Regions from separate parts of the Cyanobacterium sp. IPPAS B-1200 genome, predicted to be linked through region 3. Evidence: predicted binding sites of a transcription regulator. Region 3 holds the regulator's gene; each other region holds the start of a gene.
The links. Region 3 encodes HrcA, which represses chaperone genes, less so after heat shock. Its sites were predicted from a motif close to TTAGCACTCNNANNNTNNGAGTGCTAA; they were not measured.

Region 1: groES (co-chaperone GroES) is a predicted target of HrcA. The motif match lies at 4,099-4,125, and genes of this name have one in related genera.
Region 2: groL (chaperonin GroEL) is a predicted target of HrcA. The motif match lies at 4,036-4,062, and genes of this name have one in related genera.

What each region holds. Positions count from the first base shown of each region.
Region 1 covers NZ_CP182899.1:1,081,068-1,086,779, reverse strand. Annotated here, with positions in the region: gene ligA (NAD-dependent DNA ligase LigA) at 1-1,902, opposite strand, end outside; gene groL (chaperonin GroEL) at 1,995-3,620, opposite strand; gene groES (co-chaperone GroES) at 3,727-4,038, opposite strand; gene A5482_RS04985 (chromophore lyase CpcT/CpeT) at 4,264-4,848, opposite strand; gene A5482_RS04980 (phycobiliprotein lyase) at 4,971-5,561, opposite strand.
Region 2 covers NZ_CP182899.1:2,916,623-2,922,334, forward strand. Annotated here, with positions in the region: gene A5482_RS13590 (efflux RND transporter permease subunit) at 1-1,737, opposite strand, end outside; gene A5482_RS13595 (efflux RND transporter periplasmic adaptor subunit) at 1,800-3,359, opposite strand; gene A5482_RS13600 (PadR family transcriptional regulator) at 3,464-3,985, shown strand; gene groL (chaperonin GroEL) at 4,108-5,712, shown strand, end outside.
Region 3 covers NZ_CP182899.1:1,670,273-1,675,984, reverse strand. Annotated here, with positions in the region: gene A5482_RS07660 (amino acid permease) at 1-1,043, shown strand, start outside; gene A5482_RS07655 (hypothetical protein) at 1,117-1,302, shown strand; gene hrcA (heat-inducible transcriptional repressor HrcA) at 1,312-2,409, opposite strand; gene A5482_RS07645 (CHAT domain-containing protein) at 2,523-5,712, opposite strand, start outside.

The sequences.
Region 1 (5,712 bases), 590 kb from region 3:
TACCGAGCCTGTTACTTTTCCTCCATATTTTTGAATTAAATCTTTAGCTTCATTTCTGGTTAATTGATTTAATGTTCCTGTAACTACAAAGATTTTGCCTTCTAGTATTAATTGTTGGTCATCTTTTTGAGTATTATCATTTTGTAAGGTAAGACTATGACTTTTTAAAAGATTAATTAGTTGTTTATTTTGCTCAATACTAAACCATTCCACCACGGAATTAGCAATTTCTTTTCCTATGCCATTGATTGCTTCCAAATCCATAATACTGGCATTGGCTAAACTGTCTATATCTTGAAAATTATCCGCTAAAATTTGAGCATTTACTGCTCCCACATAACGAATTCCTAAACCGTATAAAACTTTGGCAAAAGGTTGTTTTTTGCTCCCTTCAATGGCAGTAATTAAGTTTTGAGCCGACTTTTCCCCCATGCGTTCTAATTCGGCAATTTCAAAGGCTTTTAATTCGTATATATCAGCAATGGATTTAATTAATTTATGTTCCATTAACAAAGCCACTACTTTTTCTCCTAGCCCCCTAATATCCATGGCGCCACGGGATGCCCAATGGATTAGGCTACCCCGCAAAATGGCAGGGCAGGAATTATTTACACAACGGGTAACGGCTTCGTTTTCGGGCCGTACTAATTCTGAGCCACATTCGGGGCAATGGGTGGGAAACTCGAAGGGTTGAGTATTTTCGGGGCGTAATTCGGGGATAACTCTGACGACTTCGGGGATTATTTCCCCTGCTTTGCGAATTACTACGGTATCTCCCACTCTAATGTCTAATTGTTGCAAAAAGTCGTAGTTATGTAAAGTGGCTCTTTGAACGGTTGTTCCTGCCAATAGCACGGGTTTCATGATTGCCATGGGAGTCACTGCCCCAGTACGTCCTACGTTGACGGTGATTTTTTCGACGATGGTGGGGGTTTCATCGGCAGGGTATTTAAGGGCGATCGCCCATCGGGGGAATTTTTGAGTAAAACCGAGTTGACTTTGAAGGGTTAGGGAGTTTATTTTGATAACAATACCATCGGTCATGTAGGGTAATTGTTGGCGATTATTTTCCCAGTAATTACAATAATTAATTACGTCTTCTAAGGATTTACAAATTTGATGGTTAGGATTGACTAAAAAGCCATTTTGTTGTAAAAAATCTAGCGACTCTTTTTGACTATTAATAGAAATATTTTCGCTATTTATGTGTAAGTTATAGGCAAAAAATTGTAGTTTTCTTTGACTAACAATATTAGGGTCTAATTGCCTTAATGTTCCTGCGGTGGCGTTGCGAGGATTAGCAAATAAATTTTCTTGGTTTTTTGCCCTTTGTTGATTAATTCTTTCAAATTCTTTGAGGGGTAATAGGGCTTCTCCCCTTACTTCTAATATGGGGGGTGGATTATCTAAATTTAGCTTGAGGGGAATAGAGCGAATGGTGCGCAAATTATGGGTAATGTCTTCCCCCGTAATACCGTCACCCCTTGTTAAACCCCTTGTTAATATTCCATTCTCGTAGGTAAGGGCGATCGCACTGCCATCTATTTTTAGCTCACAAATATAATCAAAATCAACGGTTTTAGATAACTGTTTTTGCCATCTATTTTCCCACTGTTTTAACTCCTCGAAGTTAAAAGCATTATCCAAACTATAAAGAGGAATATTATGCTTAACAGAATTAAACTGACCATCTAATTTATCTCCTATTCTTTGAGTGGGACTATCTATAGTAATTAATTGGGGATAATCTATTTCTAGGGTTTGTAATTCCCGATAAAGTTGATCATAAACTGAATCTTCCATAATAGGATTATCCAACACATAATAAGCATAACTTGCCTCTTGCAATTTAACTTTTAACTGTTGAACTCGATTACTAATTTCAGTGGGAATAGAAGCCATAGCATTTGAAAAAGATTGGAGATGAGGATTAATTTTAACAAAAAAAAGGGTGGACATATTGCCCACCCCAAAGTTATTTATAAAGTTTCAACTTAGTAGTCGAAATCTCCGCCACCAGCAGGGGCAGCACCTTTATCTTTTTCAGGTTTGTCAACGATGATACACTCGGTGGTTAATACCATTCCAGCGATGGAAGCGGCGTTTTGAATACCAGAGCGAGTTACTTTGGCAGGGTCAACAATACCTGCATCAAACATATCAACATACTCATTGTTAGCAGCATCATAACCAGTGTTAAAGTCTTTTTCCTTAACTCTTTCAGCTACTACAGCGCCATTTTGACCAGCATTTTCAGCGATACGTTTTAGGGGTGCGGTTAAGGCACGGGCAACGATTAAAGCACCAGTTAACTGTTCAGCGGTTAAGTTAGCTTTTGCCCACTCTTCCAATCCAGGGGCGAGGTGAGCGAGGGTAGTACCACCACCAGGGACGATACCTTCTTCTACCGCCGCTTTGGTGGCGTTGATGGCATCTTCTAAGCGTAGCTTACGATCTTTCATTTCGGTTTCGGTAGCCGCACCTACTTTGATTACCGCTACACCACCGCTTAATTTTGCGAGGCGCTCTTGTAATTTTTCTTTGTCGTAGGAAGAATCAGATTCTTCGATTTGACGACGAATTTGATCACAACGGGTTTTAACTTCTTTTTCGTTACCTTCAGCAACGATGGTGGTAGTATCTTTGGTGATGGTCATACGACGGGCAGTACCAAGTTGATCTACGGTGGTAGTGTCTAATTTTAATCCTGCGTCTTCACTGATCATTTTTCCACCAGTTAGGATGGCGAGATCTTCAAGCATTTGCTTACGGCGATCGCCAAAACCAGGAGCTTTAACTGCTGCAACGTTTAACACACCACGGATGCGGTTAACCACTAAGGTGGCGAGGGCTTCTTTCTCGATGTCCTCAGCAATGATGATTAAAGGTTTACCTTGACGGGCAACTTGTTCTAAAACGGGAACTAAGTCTTGGACTAAGGTGATTTTCTTATCGGTGATGAGGATGAAAGGCTCTTCAAATACAGCTTCCATGCGCTCGGCATCGGTTACGAAGTAAGGGGAGATATAACCTTTCTCGAAACGCATACCTTCGGTAATTTCGAGTTCAGTTTCCATGGATTTACCTTCTTCGAGGGAGATAACGCCTTCTTTACCTACTTTATCCATGGCTTGGGCAATCATTTCACCTACTTCGGTATCATTACCCGCAGAGATAGCACCTACTTGGGCGATCGCCTTGCTGTCTTCGATTTTTCTAGCATGGGAAGCGATTTTGGCAACTAAATGGTCAGTAGCTTTGTCGATACCACGCTTGAGGGCGATGGGGTTTGCACCGGCAGCTACGTTGCGTAAACCCTCTTTAACAATGGCGTGGGCGAGTACAGTAGCGGTAGTAGTACCGTCACCAGCTACATCATTGGTTTTAGAAGCCGCTTGACGAATCAAAGCAACCCCAGTATTTTCAATGTGGTCTTCTAATTCGATTTCCTTGGCAATGGTTACACCATCGTTAACGATTTGAGGAGCACCAAATTTCTTTTCTAGTACAACGTTACGACCTTTAGGCCCTAAGGTAACGGCAACGGCTTCAGCTAATAAATCAATACCACGCTCTAGGGCGCGACGAGCTTCTTCGTTATAAATGATAGACTTGGACATAGTTATTTTTTTCTTATTTACTGTAAAAGTTGAAATAATTTGATGAGTTGAAAGGTTTTTATTTGCTCAATAAATTTGAGCTACCTTCAGGGGTTTCAATATAAAATTAGGAAACTACAGCGAGGATGTCTTTTTCGGAGAGTAAGACATAGTCATCGTTACCAAGTTTGATGTCGGTACCTGCATATTTGGAATAAAGCACTTTATCACCTACTTTTACTTCCACAGCGGTACGAGTACCTTGGTCATTTACTTTGCCATCACCCACGGTGACAACTTCACCAATTTGGGGTTTTTCTTTGGCATTGTCAGGTAAGTAGATACCACCAGCAGTTTTTTCTTCAGCTTCACTTACTTTGACGAAAACGCGATCGCCCAAAGGCTTAACAGTTGATACATTAATGGTAATTGCAGCCATCTATGGTTTTCTCCTTATTTCTCTATAGTTAATTTTTTTAATCGCTCGGAGAAAATGCTTTTAGCACTCTCACCTTACGAGTGCTAATTTAACCGAAATCGGCGTACCATAGCAATGGGTTTTATTGTACGGGTTTCCGAACTATAAGGCAGGTGTTATGTATTAGCTCTTAGGCATTAGGTTTTCTAATGATACTGGAGATGAGAGTTGAGAATATTTTGGAGATTATAGTTCATCGGTAAAGCGTTGGGTTGGGCTAAAATGAAATGGCCCTGCCACCGAACCCCATAACAACTCATCAGTTTCTAAGTCTCTACCACGGTCAAAACTGATTAGCTTATTTTCATCGATTTCAAAGCTATTATCAAGATAAGATTTTTTGCCCTTGCGTTCCACAATACAAGCCTTACCCGGTTTGACGTGACCTTTAAAATGGGTTCCTGTCCAGTGAGCAATCATATCACAACCATCCATTTTATCCAGATGGTCAAGGGTTAATCCTTTCAGTTTTTCGGGGTTACGAGAAGCTCCATAAAATTCTTTTTCTTCTTTGAGTTTATAATGTTCCAACTCAAGATGATCACCTACTACTGTAATGGTAAATACCCTTAAGCGATAGGGTTGAGAGAGTAAAAAATCGTAGGCTTGTTCGAGGAAAAAACTTACTTCTCCAAAAAGGAAATGGGGTAAAGGGCGCATACATACCCGAATGTGAGCAAAGAAGGGAGGATTATCTAATGCTTGTTGTTCATTGCTAAAATCACCTGCCATTAATTTAGCAAGGGCTTTTACATCTGTGGAATTACTCATTTTTTAAAATATTTTATTAATAATAGAAACAGTCTTTTTTTATATAGTTTTTTAGGGAATTGTAAACATTTGATCCCCCCTACTGCCTTAATAAGGGGGGAATAAAACTCTTTTTTTTAGTATTACCAACCAGTGATGGCGGGGGAGTCTAATAAGGAATCAAGATTAGGTTGAGTGGTTTTTTCGTCTTCAGATTTTTCCCTTACTTCGATACAAAAAGTAGCGGTGTTAAAACCTCCAAATCTTTGCACTGTGCTGGTGCGCAAACGAACATCATCGCTAACAAACCAAAAACGCTCATGGATTGTCATGGTTTCATATTCGGTGGTTAAAACGAGAGCATCATCATGATCAAGGTAATATTCCCCTGCCACAGGTACTATTTCGGCGTAGCCTCTTTCTCTTAATAGTTTTCCTTCACGGGGGTTATTAGGCTCAGGAATGAGGGCAAAAACAGTCTCTCCTTTGTGGCTTTCATTTTCTTTATCCCACGCCATAGAGCCATCCCAAGCAACATAGGAACCTCCTACGGAGTTTTCAGGATCAAATTTGTGCATTTCGCATATTTCTTTGATTTTAGGGTTATTTTTGTCGAGGCTTTCAACCCTAATTTCTGAGCCACCACTTTCGGCACGGCGGAAGGGTAAGTGATGGGTGGTACGTTGCGATCGCCATTTACCAGCACTATTTTGGAAAAAGGTTAATCCGTCCATTTTATATCTATTTTTTATATTAATATTTTTCTTTTTACCATAACCTAATTGGCGTTTAAGGGTCAACTGACTCATGGGCAATAGGCAACGGGCAATGGGCAATAGTGGATTACCCTGAATACAGAATTTATGATTAAATTTATGTTTTCCA
Region 2 (5,712 bases), 1.2 Mb from region 3:
AGCTTGAATAATGGTAATAAAATAACCCTGATCCTCTTCGGGTACAAAAGCCGTTGGCACCACCGTATATAACCATCCCGTCAAAGCAATCAAAACTACAAATATTCCCACCACAAATAACTTAAAACGGGCAAGAAATGTTAAAAACCCCTCATACTTTAGAGTTAACCAATCCAAGATCGAATTAAATCGATTAAAAAAAGGCTGTATCCAATCAGGGGGATGTTGCCCCGATTTTAACAATAAAGCACACAGAGAAGGTGTCAAGGTTAAAGCCAAGAAAGTAGAAATTACAATGGAAAAAGCGATGGTTAAAGCAAACTCCCTATATAAAGCCCCCGTGGTGCCTGGGAAAAAAGTTACAGGAATAAACACCGCCATCAACACCAACGAAGTAGCAATAACAGCCCCCGTCAACTGCTTCATCGACTCACTAGCCGCTCGATGGGATTCCATATTACGATCTTGAATATAACGGTAAATTTGTTCTACCACCACGATCGCATCGTCCACCACCAACCCCGTCGCCAGAGTCAAACCAAAAAGAGTAAGAGTATTGATCGAAAAATCAAAAGCCCTCACAAAAGCAAAAGTTCCTACCAAAGACAAAGGAATAGTTAACGAAGGAATCAGAGTAGTACGCCAATCCTGCAAAAATACCAAAATGATTAGGACTACCAACGCCACCGACATAAATAAAGTTATGATGACCTCGTCCAAAGACTCCTCAATAAAACCCGTAGTATCAAAAGCCAGTTGAATATTAATCCCATCTGGAAACTGCTCTGCCAACTCAGCCATCTGGGTTTTTACATTTTGTGCAACCTCTAGGGCATTGGAACCAGGCAACTGATAAATCCCCACTCCCACCGCCTCGACTCCTCGAAAACGCACAAAAGAATCATAATTCTGCGCCCCCAATTCAACCCTACCCACATCCCGAAAACGAATTAAAGAACCCGTCTGCTCATCACTTCGTAAAATTATATCTTCAAACTCCTCTGGCTCCGTCAACTGGCTTACCGCCCGTAAAGAAATTTGGAACTCCTGACCTTCAATGGCAGGTTCAGCACCCACGGCACCAACCCCCACCTGAACATTTTGTTCTCGCAGAGCATTTTCCACATCCATCGGGGTTAAACCACGGCTACTTAGACGATTCGGATCAACCCATAGGCGCATAGCATAACGTCTTTCTCCAAATACTGTAACATCAGCCACCCCCTCAATTCTTTTTAGGGCATCAACCAAAAACCTTTCTGCATAATTACTAAGAAAGTCATTATCATATTGTCCATCTTCACTAAACATCCCAAAACCCATTAAAATGTTGTTGGACTGTTGAGTCACCGTAACCCCTGTCCTCTGCACAACATCGGGCAATTGCCCTTCCACCACAGAAATTTGATTTTGAATATCAACGGCCGCTAAGTCCTTATTCCTTGAAGCATCAAAAGTGGCAGTAATACTACTGGTTCCTGAGTTGGTACTACTCGAAGAAATGTATCTTAATCCTTCTACTCCATTAATTTGTCTTTCGAGGATGTTGGTAACGGTGTTTTCCACTACCTCGGCATCTGCCCCCGTATAGTTAGCGGTAATTTGGATTTGAGTCGGCGCAATATCGGGAAAACGAGCAATGGGTAAGGTAACAATACTGACGGTACCCACCAAAAGGATGATCAGGGCGCAAACGCTAGAAAATACTGGTCTTCGGATAAAAAAATCAACGAACATCTTTTATTAATGGATAATTGATAATGGGTAATTAATAATAAATAAACAAATTAACTTAGGGGTTATTGGGGCATCTCTCCATTTTCTTCGGGGGGTAAAGGGGCAATGGGAGCACCATCACGGAGGTTCAAAATTCCTGCACTGACGATTTGTTCCCCTTCTTCTAAACCGCCTAAGACTTCGTAGTTGTTACCCTGTAGGCTTCCTAATTCTATGGAGCGTTGTTCGGCTATTAAGGATGGTTCATCTCCTTCGCCATTTTCTGCTGGTTGAGCCACAAAAACAAAGTTATTACCCCCCATCCTTGATACTGCGGAAGAAGGAACAACAATACCGGGGCTTTCTTGCCAAATAATTCTTGCTCGAATGGAAGTTTGATTAAAAAGACTAGCTCCCGAGGAGTTGAGGGTTGCTTTGGTTAACACTAATTGACTGTCGGGACTAACTTGGGGAGAGATAAAACTTATTTCTCCTGTGGTCAGTATTTCTCCTTGACTGTCGAGAATTTCCACGGGTAAACCTAGCCTTAGTCTTTCACTTTGTTCTAAGGGTAAGGAAAAATTTGCTTCTAGGACATCATTTTCGGTGATGGTGGTTAGTTCATCCCCAGAGTTAATAAAGTCTCCTACTTTGATGGGAATATCTCCAATGATTCCTGTGAAGGGGGCAACTATTTGGGCTTTGTCAATTTGTACTTCTATGGTGTTCACCCTGGCGGTGGCTTGGGATACTTCGGCTTCGGCTTGGTCTATTTCTTCTCTCCTTGTGCCGTTTCTGAGTAGTTGCAGATTTTGTCGGGCTTGTTCTACGGCCGCTTCTAGTTCGTTTAGATCGGAGGTTCTGCCTTTGGTTTGAGCGTCTAAACGTCTTTGGGCTTGGGTAACGGCGGAGGAGGCTTGACGTTCGATGGTTACAAATTCATCAAATTCGTCTTGGGAAATGGCTCCTTCTTCAGATAATACCCGATACCTTCTGGTTCTTTCTTGGGCTAGTTCTAGCTCTGCCCTGGCGGATTCTAGTTCGGCTCTTGTTTGGGCTATTTCTTCGGGACGGGCGCCTTGTCTGGCGTTGTTTAACCGTGCGATCGCCCCTGTTAACTGAGCTTGGGCTTGGGCTATTTCTTCGGGACGATTCCCTGCCCTGAGTAAGGCTAAACGGGCGCGGGCGCTATCTAATTGGGCTTGAGCTTGGTTTAATTCCGCTTCTAATTGGTCACTGTCCACCCTAGCAATTATCTGTCCTACGGTAACTCTTTCTCCTTCTGTTCTTAAAATACTTCTAATTCTGCCGTCAATTTCTGACCTGACGGTAACAGCCCTAGGAGCATCTAATCTACCGACAATGGTGGTAGTATCTTGTACTATTTCTAGTTCTAATGTACTCAATTTTACGGGGGAGGGTTGACCTTGCCCTGCCATGGCCCCTGATGGATCATTACCACTTTCATTGTTATTGAATAACAGCATCCCCCCACCCCCAAGAATGGCTAAAAAGGCTACTGCACCAAGGATCCACCAAGGGGAAAATGATTTTTTCTTGGATTGTGCCTTAGGGGCGATCGCACTTATTTCCTCTTCGTCAACATTGGAGGTTTCACTGGGGGCAGAGTTAGGATTAATCATATCGGGTAGAGATTAATTAACGTTGATGGTAAAGTTTTATTAAGTTTACATTATATCAATAAAATATATCAATCTGATATAAAAAAAATTGAAAAAAAAGAAATATGTTAGAGTTAGCCACCCTTGGTTTATTACAAAAAGAGCCTTTACATGGTTATTTGCTCAAAAAACAGATGGAATTGTTTATGAGTGGTTGTATTAGTGTTAATTATGGAGCTATTTATCCTTTATTGAGGCGGCTATTGGATAAGGGATTGATTATGGAGGAAGAAGATGGCAATAATAATCGCAAAATGTACAGTATCACCTCGGCAGGAAGAGCCATATGGTTAGAGAAAATGCTAGAACATCCTCACGAAAGTTGGGTTAATGCTCGTTCTCGTTTTATGATTAAGTTTTTCTTTTTTAGTTACCTCGAATCTATAGATCGACTACATTTACTAGAGCATCGTTTGAGAGTGTGTCAATTACAATTGGATGATCAAGATTTACAGATAGTTTATGATGATCGTTTTCAAGCCATGGCTTTAGAGCGTTACAAATCAGATATTAACCGTGAGATTGATTGGTTAATGAAACAGTTAGCCATGGAGAAGGAAATGGAAATGGAATTATCAAAAAATTAAATCCTTGAACCTTAGATTTCAAAATTTGATAAAAGGTGCAGATAACCGTATTAGCACTCAAGCTCGAAGAGTGCTAAATTTATTTATGGAGAAAAAATATATGCTCATGAGAATTATTATTTATGTCTAAAATTGTATCTTTTAGAGAAGAATCCAGAAGAGCCTTGGAGGAAGGAGTTAACGCTTTAGCTAATGCCGTTAAAGTAACCTTAGGCCCCAAGGGTAGAAATGTATTATTAGAAAGAAAGTTTGGCGCTCCTGAGATTGTTAAAGATGGTATCTCTGTAGCCAAAGAAGTAGAGTTAGAAAATCCTTTACAAAATGCAGGGGCAAGGTTAGTTAGAGAAGTGGCTTCCAAAACTAACGATGTGGCTGGAGATGGTACTACCACCGCTACGGTTATCGCTCAGGCTATGATCCATGAAGGTTTGAAAAACGTCACCGCGGGAGCTAATCCTGTGGCTTTACGTCGTGGGATGGATAAGGCGATCGCCATTGCCGTTAAAGAAATCTCTGACATGGCCCAACCTGTACAGGGGGATGTAATCGCCCAAGTAGCTGCTGTTTCTGCGGGTAATGACCAAGAAATTGGTGATATGATTGCCCATGCCATGGATAAGGTAACCAAAGATGGAGTTATCACCGTCGAAGAATCCAAGTCCTTAGCCACTGAATTGGAAGTGGTAGAAGGGATGCAACTAGACAGGGGTTATATGTCTCCTTACTTTATCACTGACCAAGAAAAGCAAATTGTTGAGCTAGAAAATGCTTTAGTCTTAGTTACTGATAAAAAAATAAATGCGATCGCAGATCTCGTTCCTGTGTTAGAAGAAGTTGCCCGTGCCGGTGCTCCTTTACTAATTATCGCCGAAGACATCGAAGGGGAAGCCCTTGCCACCCTAGTAGTTAACAAAGCCAGAGGCGTGTTGAATGTAGCCGCTATTAAAGCTCCTAGTTTTGGCGATCGCCGCAAAGCCATGTTAGAAGACATTGCCATCCTCACAGGAGGAAGAGTAATCTCCGAAGACATCGGTTTAAGTTTAGACACCGTCAAACTTGACGAACTAGGAAAAGCTCGTAAAATAACCATTGAAAAAGACAACACCACCATCGTTACAGACTCTGGTAACACTGGCGATGTCCAAAAAAGAGTTGCTCAAATTCGTAAACAACTCGAAGAAACCGATTCTGAATATGACGCAGAAAAATTACAAGAGCGTATCGCCAAATTAGCTGGTGGTGTAGCCGTAATCAAAGTAGGTGCTGCCACCGAAACCGACTTAAAAGAACGCAAATTACGCATCGAAGACGCTCTTAACGCTACTAAAGCAGCCGTAGAAGAAGGTATCGTACCAGGGGGAGGTTCAACCCTCATTCACATGGCAAGTAAAATCTCTACCTTCAAAGAGACTTTAAGCGATGTAGAAGAAAAAGTAGGGGCAGAAATTGTTATCAAAGCCCTAGAAGCACCCTTACGTCAAATTGCTACCAACGCAGGGGTTGAAGGCTCTGTGGTAGTGGAAAAAGTGAGAGAATCTGCGGCCAATATCGGTTACAACGCCCTTACGGGAGTTTATGAAGACTTAATTGCTGCGGGAATTGTTGATCCTGCCAAAGTGGTTCGCTCTTCCTTACAAAACGCTGCTTCCATTGCTGGAATGGTATTAACCACCGAAGCATTAGTGGTAGAAAGACCAGCCCCTGAAGCCCCCGCTCCCGATATGGGC
Region 3 (5,712 bases):
CTTTGGGTTGTTTGGGAGTAATGTTTCTCATAAATGCGATCGCCACTATTTTCGCCGCCATTATCGTCTTAGGCATTTACCTATATCTGCAACGACAAGAATTAGAAGTAACATGGGGAGACAGCCGTAGGGGAATGTGGATGGCACTTCTACGCACAGGCATTTATCAAGTAGAAGAAGAAATTGCCGATCCCAAAAATTGGCGCCCCCATATCCTTACCTTCTTCCATTCCCCCCAAAAAAATTGGTCATTAGTCAAACTAGCCGATAGTTTTAACCATAAAGGCTTCTTAACCGTTGCCAGTGTGATTCCCCAAAGGAGAGACTATCAAAGTAAACAAAACTTGGAAAATACAGTCAAAGAGTATTTAACCAAAAATCAAGTACAAGGATTAGTCAAAATTATTCGCTCTGATGACACCTTTGGGGTAATCCCTCAATTAGTAGAAAGCTACGGTATCGGTGCTTTAATTCCTAATACAATCATCCTTGGCAGTAGCACCGCTTGGTTAAAAGAAGATTGGGAAACCCATCAACAATATAGTCAGATGGTAACTCAAATCCATGAGCTAAAAAGAAATATTCTTATCTTGAAACAAAACCCCCAACAGCAATTGAAAAAATATCGTCGCATTGATGTGTGGTGGGGCGGAATTCAAGCTAATGGTAGTCTGATGATTTTACTCGCCTACCTGCTCAAAAATGACTGGGATTGGTCACGGGCAAACATTTACCTCAAATTAGTCGTCCGTAATCCTAATGCCTTAAAATCAACCAAAAATAACATTAAAGCACTTATTGAAAAATTAAATATAGAATTAATCCCCGAAATTATTGTTAGTGATGAAAGCTCCTTTGAGACTATTTTAAAAGAAAACTCTCAAGGTGCTGATTTAATATTTTTAGGATTAGCCTCTCCCGCTGAAAATTTTGCCCAATACTATCATAGTTGGTTGAAAAGAACGGAAAATTTACCTACCATTGCCTTTGTCATGGCGGCTAATGATTTTCCCTTTGAGGAAGTCTTACAAAAAGAAGGATGATTAAGCTCACCTTAATTTTTGATTCTCCATCTAAACTAGAAATTTTAAATTAATTAATGCTGATTTGGCGTTAATGAGAGCTTTAGCTGTGGTGCAGGAGTTGCAACGACAAGGGGAGTTTAAAAATGTCCAGTTTCGAGCCTATTCGGGAGCTCAATTATATTTGCCATCTGGTAGTTTTGCCTCTGTAAATCGTAGTCAAGATGATACACGCAGACGCATGGAAATTCGTTTTATTCCTCCTGGTAGAAGTAACTAAAAAGTTTGATTAATTATCCATTACGTTACTGAGATTTTGAGAAAGATAATCGGCGGTGGATTCCACAAGGGCGATCGCATCTTCGTAGGCTATACGAGTAGGTCCGATGATGCCCACACTGCCTACGGGGTAAGTACCTTGATAATAATTGGAGGAGATGAGACTGCAATAGTGCATAGATTGCAAAGGATTTTCTGAGCCGATGGTAATTTTTACTTTAGAAAAAGATTTTTGTGGCTCATCTAAATTAAATACTACGGGAAAAAGTTGCTCCTGTTCCTCTTCTAATAATTGTAAAAGTATTTGCAGATGTTCGATTTGGGCAAACTCAGGTTGGCGCACCATTTTGGCGATACCCTGTACCATAATGGGGCTATGGCTAGAAATGCGGTAATTTTCGGTAATTTTCTCCAAGAGATGGTTAATAAAATGGGCATATTGCTTAAATCCTTGTTCCAATTCACTCCAATCTAAATCATCTATGTCGAAGAGCGATCGCCCTTTGAGCTTATGATTAAGAAAATTAGATAACATTTGCAACTGTTGATCAATTACCTCCCCTATGTGGTTATCATGATCTAAATTAAAATCGTGATGATCAAATAATACCGACTCTGTCTGATAATTGTCGATCACCATCACCAACATTATTTTTTGTTCCGCAATTCTCAATAATTGTAGATGATAGATAATATTGCTAGTAGTTTGAGGGAGAGTAACCAAAGCAATACAACCACTTAAATCTGATAAAACCTGAGTAATTTTCTTGAAAAGAATCTCATAATTTTTTTGTACTGAACCAACTTTACTATTTAAACTTTGTGCCAAAGACTTCTTAAGAGGTTTCTGAGAAGGTAAAAGCCTATCAACATAAATACGATAGCCAGAGTCAGAGGGAATACGCCCTGCTGAGGTGTAAGGTTGATACAAAAAACCAGCCTTTTCTAATTTGCCCATCACATTACGGACAGTAGCAGAACTTACACTAAAATCATATTCTTGAATTAAGGTTTTTGAGCCAACAGGTTCGGCAGTGGCGATATAATGCTTAACGGTTGCCTGTAATATTCTTTGATGGCGTTCATTAAGGTTAACTTGAACAGTCATCTTCTAAACATTGGTTTATGGTGAACAAAACTGAGTTTAATAAAATATTTATATTTTGCTAGTATAGCGTTTCTATCTTTTTTTGATCTGCTTGGGTGCGTCCTGATGATGAATTACCAAGGACTACCAATCATAGTAAAAGGCGCCCAGTAGAAAGGATGGGAAAAATCTTCTGACTGTTGAGATACTTCTGGCAATTCCCCTAGGGAAATATTAACGGAAGGAGTAACAATGGTATCTCCATCGTCAGTTTTGCGTGTATCACCCCGTAATAGGTTCAATTGGGCTTGGCGTAGGGCTTCTGCTTTGATGGTATCATTCCTTAACTGACCATAAAAACTGGTCATCAGAGCTAGAGTGCCAGTATCGCTTACCTGCCACACACTACCGAGGGCGGTTTTTACCCCTGCTTGGACAGCTAACCCTGCAAATCCTAGTTCCGCCATTTCATTACCAAAAGCAGTGTTACAGGCGCTTAATACTAATAGTTCTACTCCAAGGTCATTGAGTCCTAGGGTACGTAGTTCATTCAAGTTAAGGCGATCGTTGTATAGTTGAATATAACTCAGATCGGCTTGTATCGTGTTAAATTCTCCATGGGTGCCAAAGTGAACTATGCCATAGGAATTTTGGCTGAGATTACGGCGGATATTATCGAGGGTAAAACTATCACTGGTAAATAAATCTTGTCTGAGTTGGTCTTCTCCTTGCCATACTTGGGAGATGGTGGGTAATTCTATACCAGCTGCTGGTAGAGGGGTAATTAACTGATCTTCAAAAGTGGACGCACCCATGGCGAGTAAATTGCGATCGCCCAGAGGACTATAATCATTATCATTAAGGTTAATACTAGGAGTAAGGGAAAGACTATATTTTTCGACTAAATACTCATCAGTTTTTTGATTATATAGCACCGCCAAAGGCAAAAAGCGCATTTCATTGGGTAACATAAACACCAAATTTTCAATCTCCCGCTCAGATAGCAATTCTTCCAAAGGCTCCATCAACCATTGATAAATCTGCGTAGCATCGGCCCTGTAGCGATCGTTTTGATCAAAAATATCGGAGACATTTAGCCATAAACTATTCACCGAATTACTCACGTCCTCCCGACTCACAGGAACTGTAACCCTCAAGGGATTACCCTCAGCGGTGATAATTAAAATATCCAACTCAGTATCATCTAACTCTTGAACATCCGTCACAGGATCAATATTAGGAACATCATTCAGAACTAGGCTAAACTCATTAGTTTTCTGAGCCTCTCGCCTTGCCATATCATCATCTAAGCTGATGGGTTGATAGTTGCGAGGACTGAAACTAACATAAATAAACCCACTCTTGACTCCTGTTTTATTTTCAATGGTGGTCAATATTTCCTTAGCCTGATCAATACTCAATATTAATAAACTTTCCTCCCCGTTGATCGGAATATTTTCTCCCACCGTGGGACCATAAGATGTTTGACTATTGCTAGGATCACTCTGATTCGATTGAATTAAAGAAGACAGTAATTCACTCTGAGGATCAATAGGTTCTGGTATGGGTTCTGGTTCTGGTTCTGGTATGGGTTCAGGGTCTGGTTCTGGTATGGGTTCTGGTTCTGGTTCTGGTATGGGTTCAGATTCTGGTTCTGGTATGGGTTCTGGTTCTGGTTCTGGTATGGGTTCAGGGTCTGGTTCTGGTTCTGGTATGGGTTCAGGGTCTGGTATGGGGGTAGTTGTTGGGGGGGGAGTTGGAGGGGTTTGGGGATTTAGTGGTTCAACATCAAAAGAAGTCGTAATTGAACCACCAGTAGATCCGCTTATAGTAACAGGCTCAGTGAAACTTTCCGGATCATCACCACCTTCGGGAATTCTGGCAGAACCGGCTTCAATAGTTCCCCTTGTACCATTAGCAGTATCAAAAATCAAAGCACCCACATTAACATCAAAGGTGAAATCAGAGGATAATAGTTCGGTATATGTTATGGAAATATTACCACCGCCGCCACTAGCACCATTGCTTTGCAAACTAACATTACTAGGCTCAATTTCTCCCAAAGCCCTAAATTTATTTCCCGTAGTAATAGATATATTCCCAGCAGAAAGATCTGAACTAGCATCAATCGTATTAACAACAATACTACCCCCCCCATTGAGAATAATATTACCAGAACTTACTAAAGAACCTGAAACGATATTTTCTGTGGTTATGTTGCCCTTAGAAGCATTGATGCTAATGCCATCTGCATCGCCATTCAATGATGATGAAATAATGTCTTGAGTTTCAATGTTTTGAGTAAAGGAAGTAATACTAATACCCCCAGCATCTCCATCAGATGCTTCAGAGATAATATTACCCGTTAAGATATTTTCTTCTGCCTCAATAGTGATTATTCCTGAGTTACCCATGACACCATCAGTTTTACTTTCAATATCTGATGTTTCGACGTTTTTTCCAGAACTAATGGTAATGTTACCCCCATTTCCAGCGGATGAAAGGCTATTGGCGGTTATTTGGGTGGTGGTTATATTCCCCCCTGCGGTTAGTTCAATATTTCCTCCTAAAAGAAGTCCTGAAGAGTTAATTTCCTCTGCCAATATGGCATTATTAGCATTAACAAAAATATTTCCTCCTGAACTATTCAAAGGGGGATTTATTTTAATATTTTCCCCTGTTAGAGTAATTGAACCTCCAGCGGTGACTATGGATGACCCAGTATTAATATTTATATCACCAAGATCATTTCCATCAACATCAGCATTAAAAACTATATTGAGAAAATCAGTAGTTGAAGAGGGTTGAATAGAGCCGTTGAAATTGATATTACCTGATGCCTCAAGGGTTAGGGTATTATTATCATCTGTTTCATAAGATAGTATTGCTGTATCATTCCATGTGATATTTCCTTGCTGCGTTCCGCCAACCCCTGTAGAAATTTTCACATCTCCACTACCCAAAGCACTTTTAATAGATTGCACTGGCAAGATAGCGCTATCTCCTTCTGCAACAAAAGAATTATCATCATCGTTAATATTAGTTAAAATTCCACCATCAACAATTTCCACATTAAAAGGATCAATTAACCATTCTCCCCCCTGTCCATTAAAGGCTTTAATGTCGGGAACTGATGTGATACTAAAACTTTTTAAACCGCTGGTTTCAATAAAGCCTCCATCCCCTGCTATGGTGCCTCCTGTGGCGCTGAGGTTGCCATTAATCCTTGCAAAGTCTTGGGCAAAGATAATTACATTACCCCCATCCCCTTGGGTGGTGGCGTTGGCGGAGACAAAGGAGTCAGGGCTGATGTAGGTAACGGAG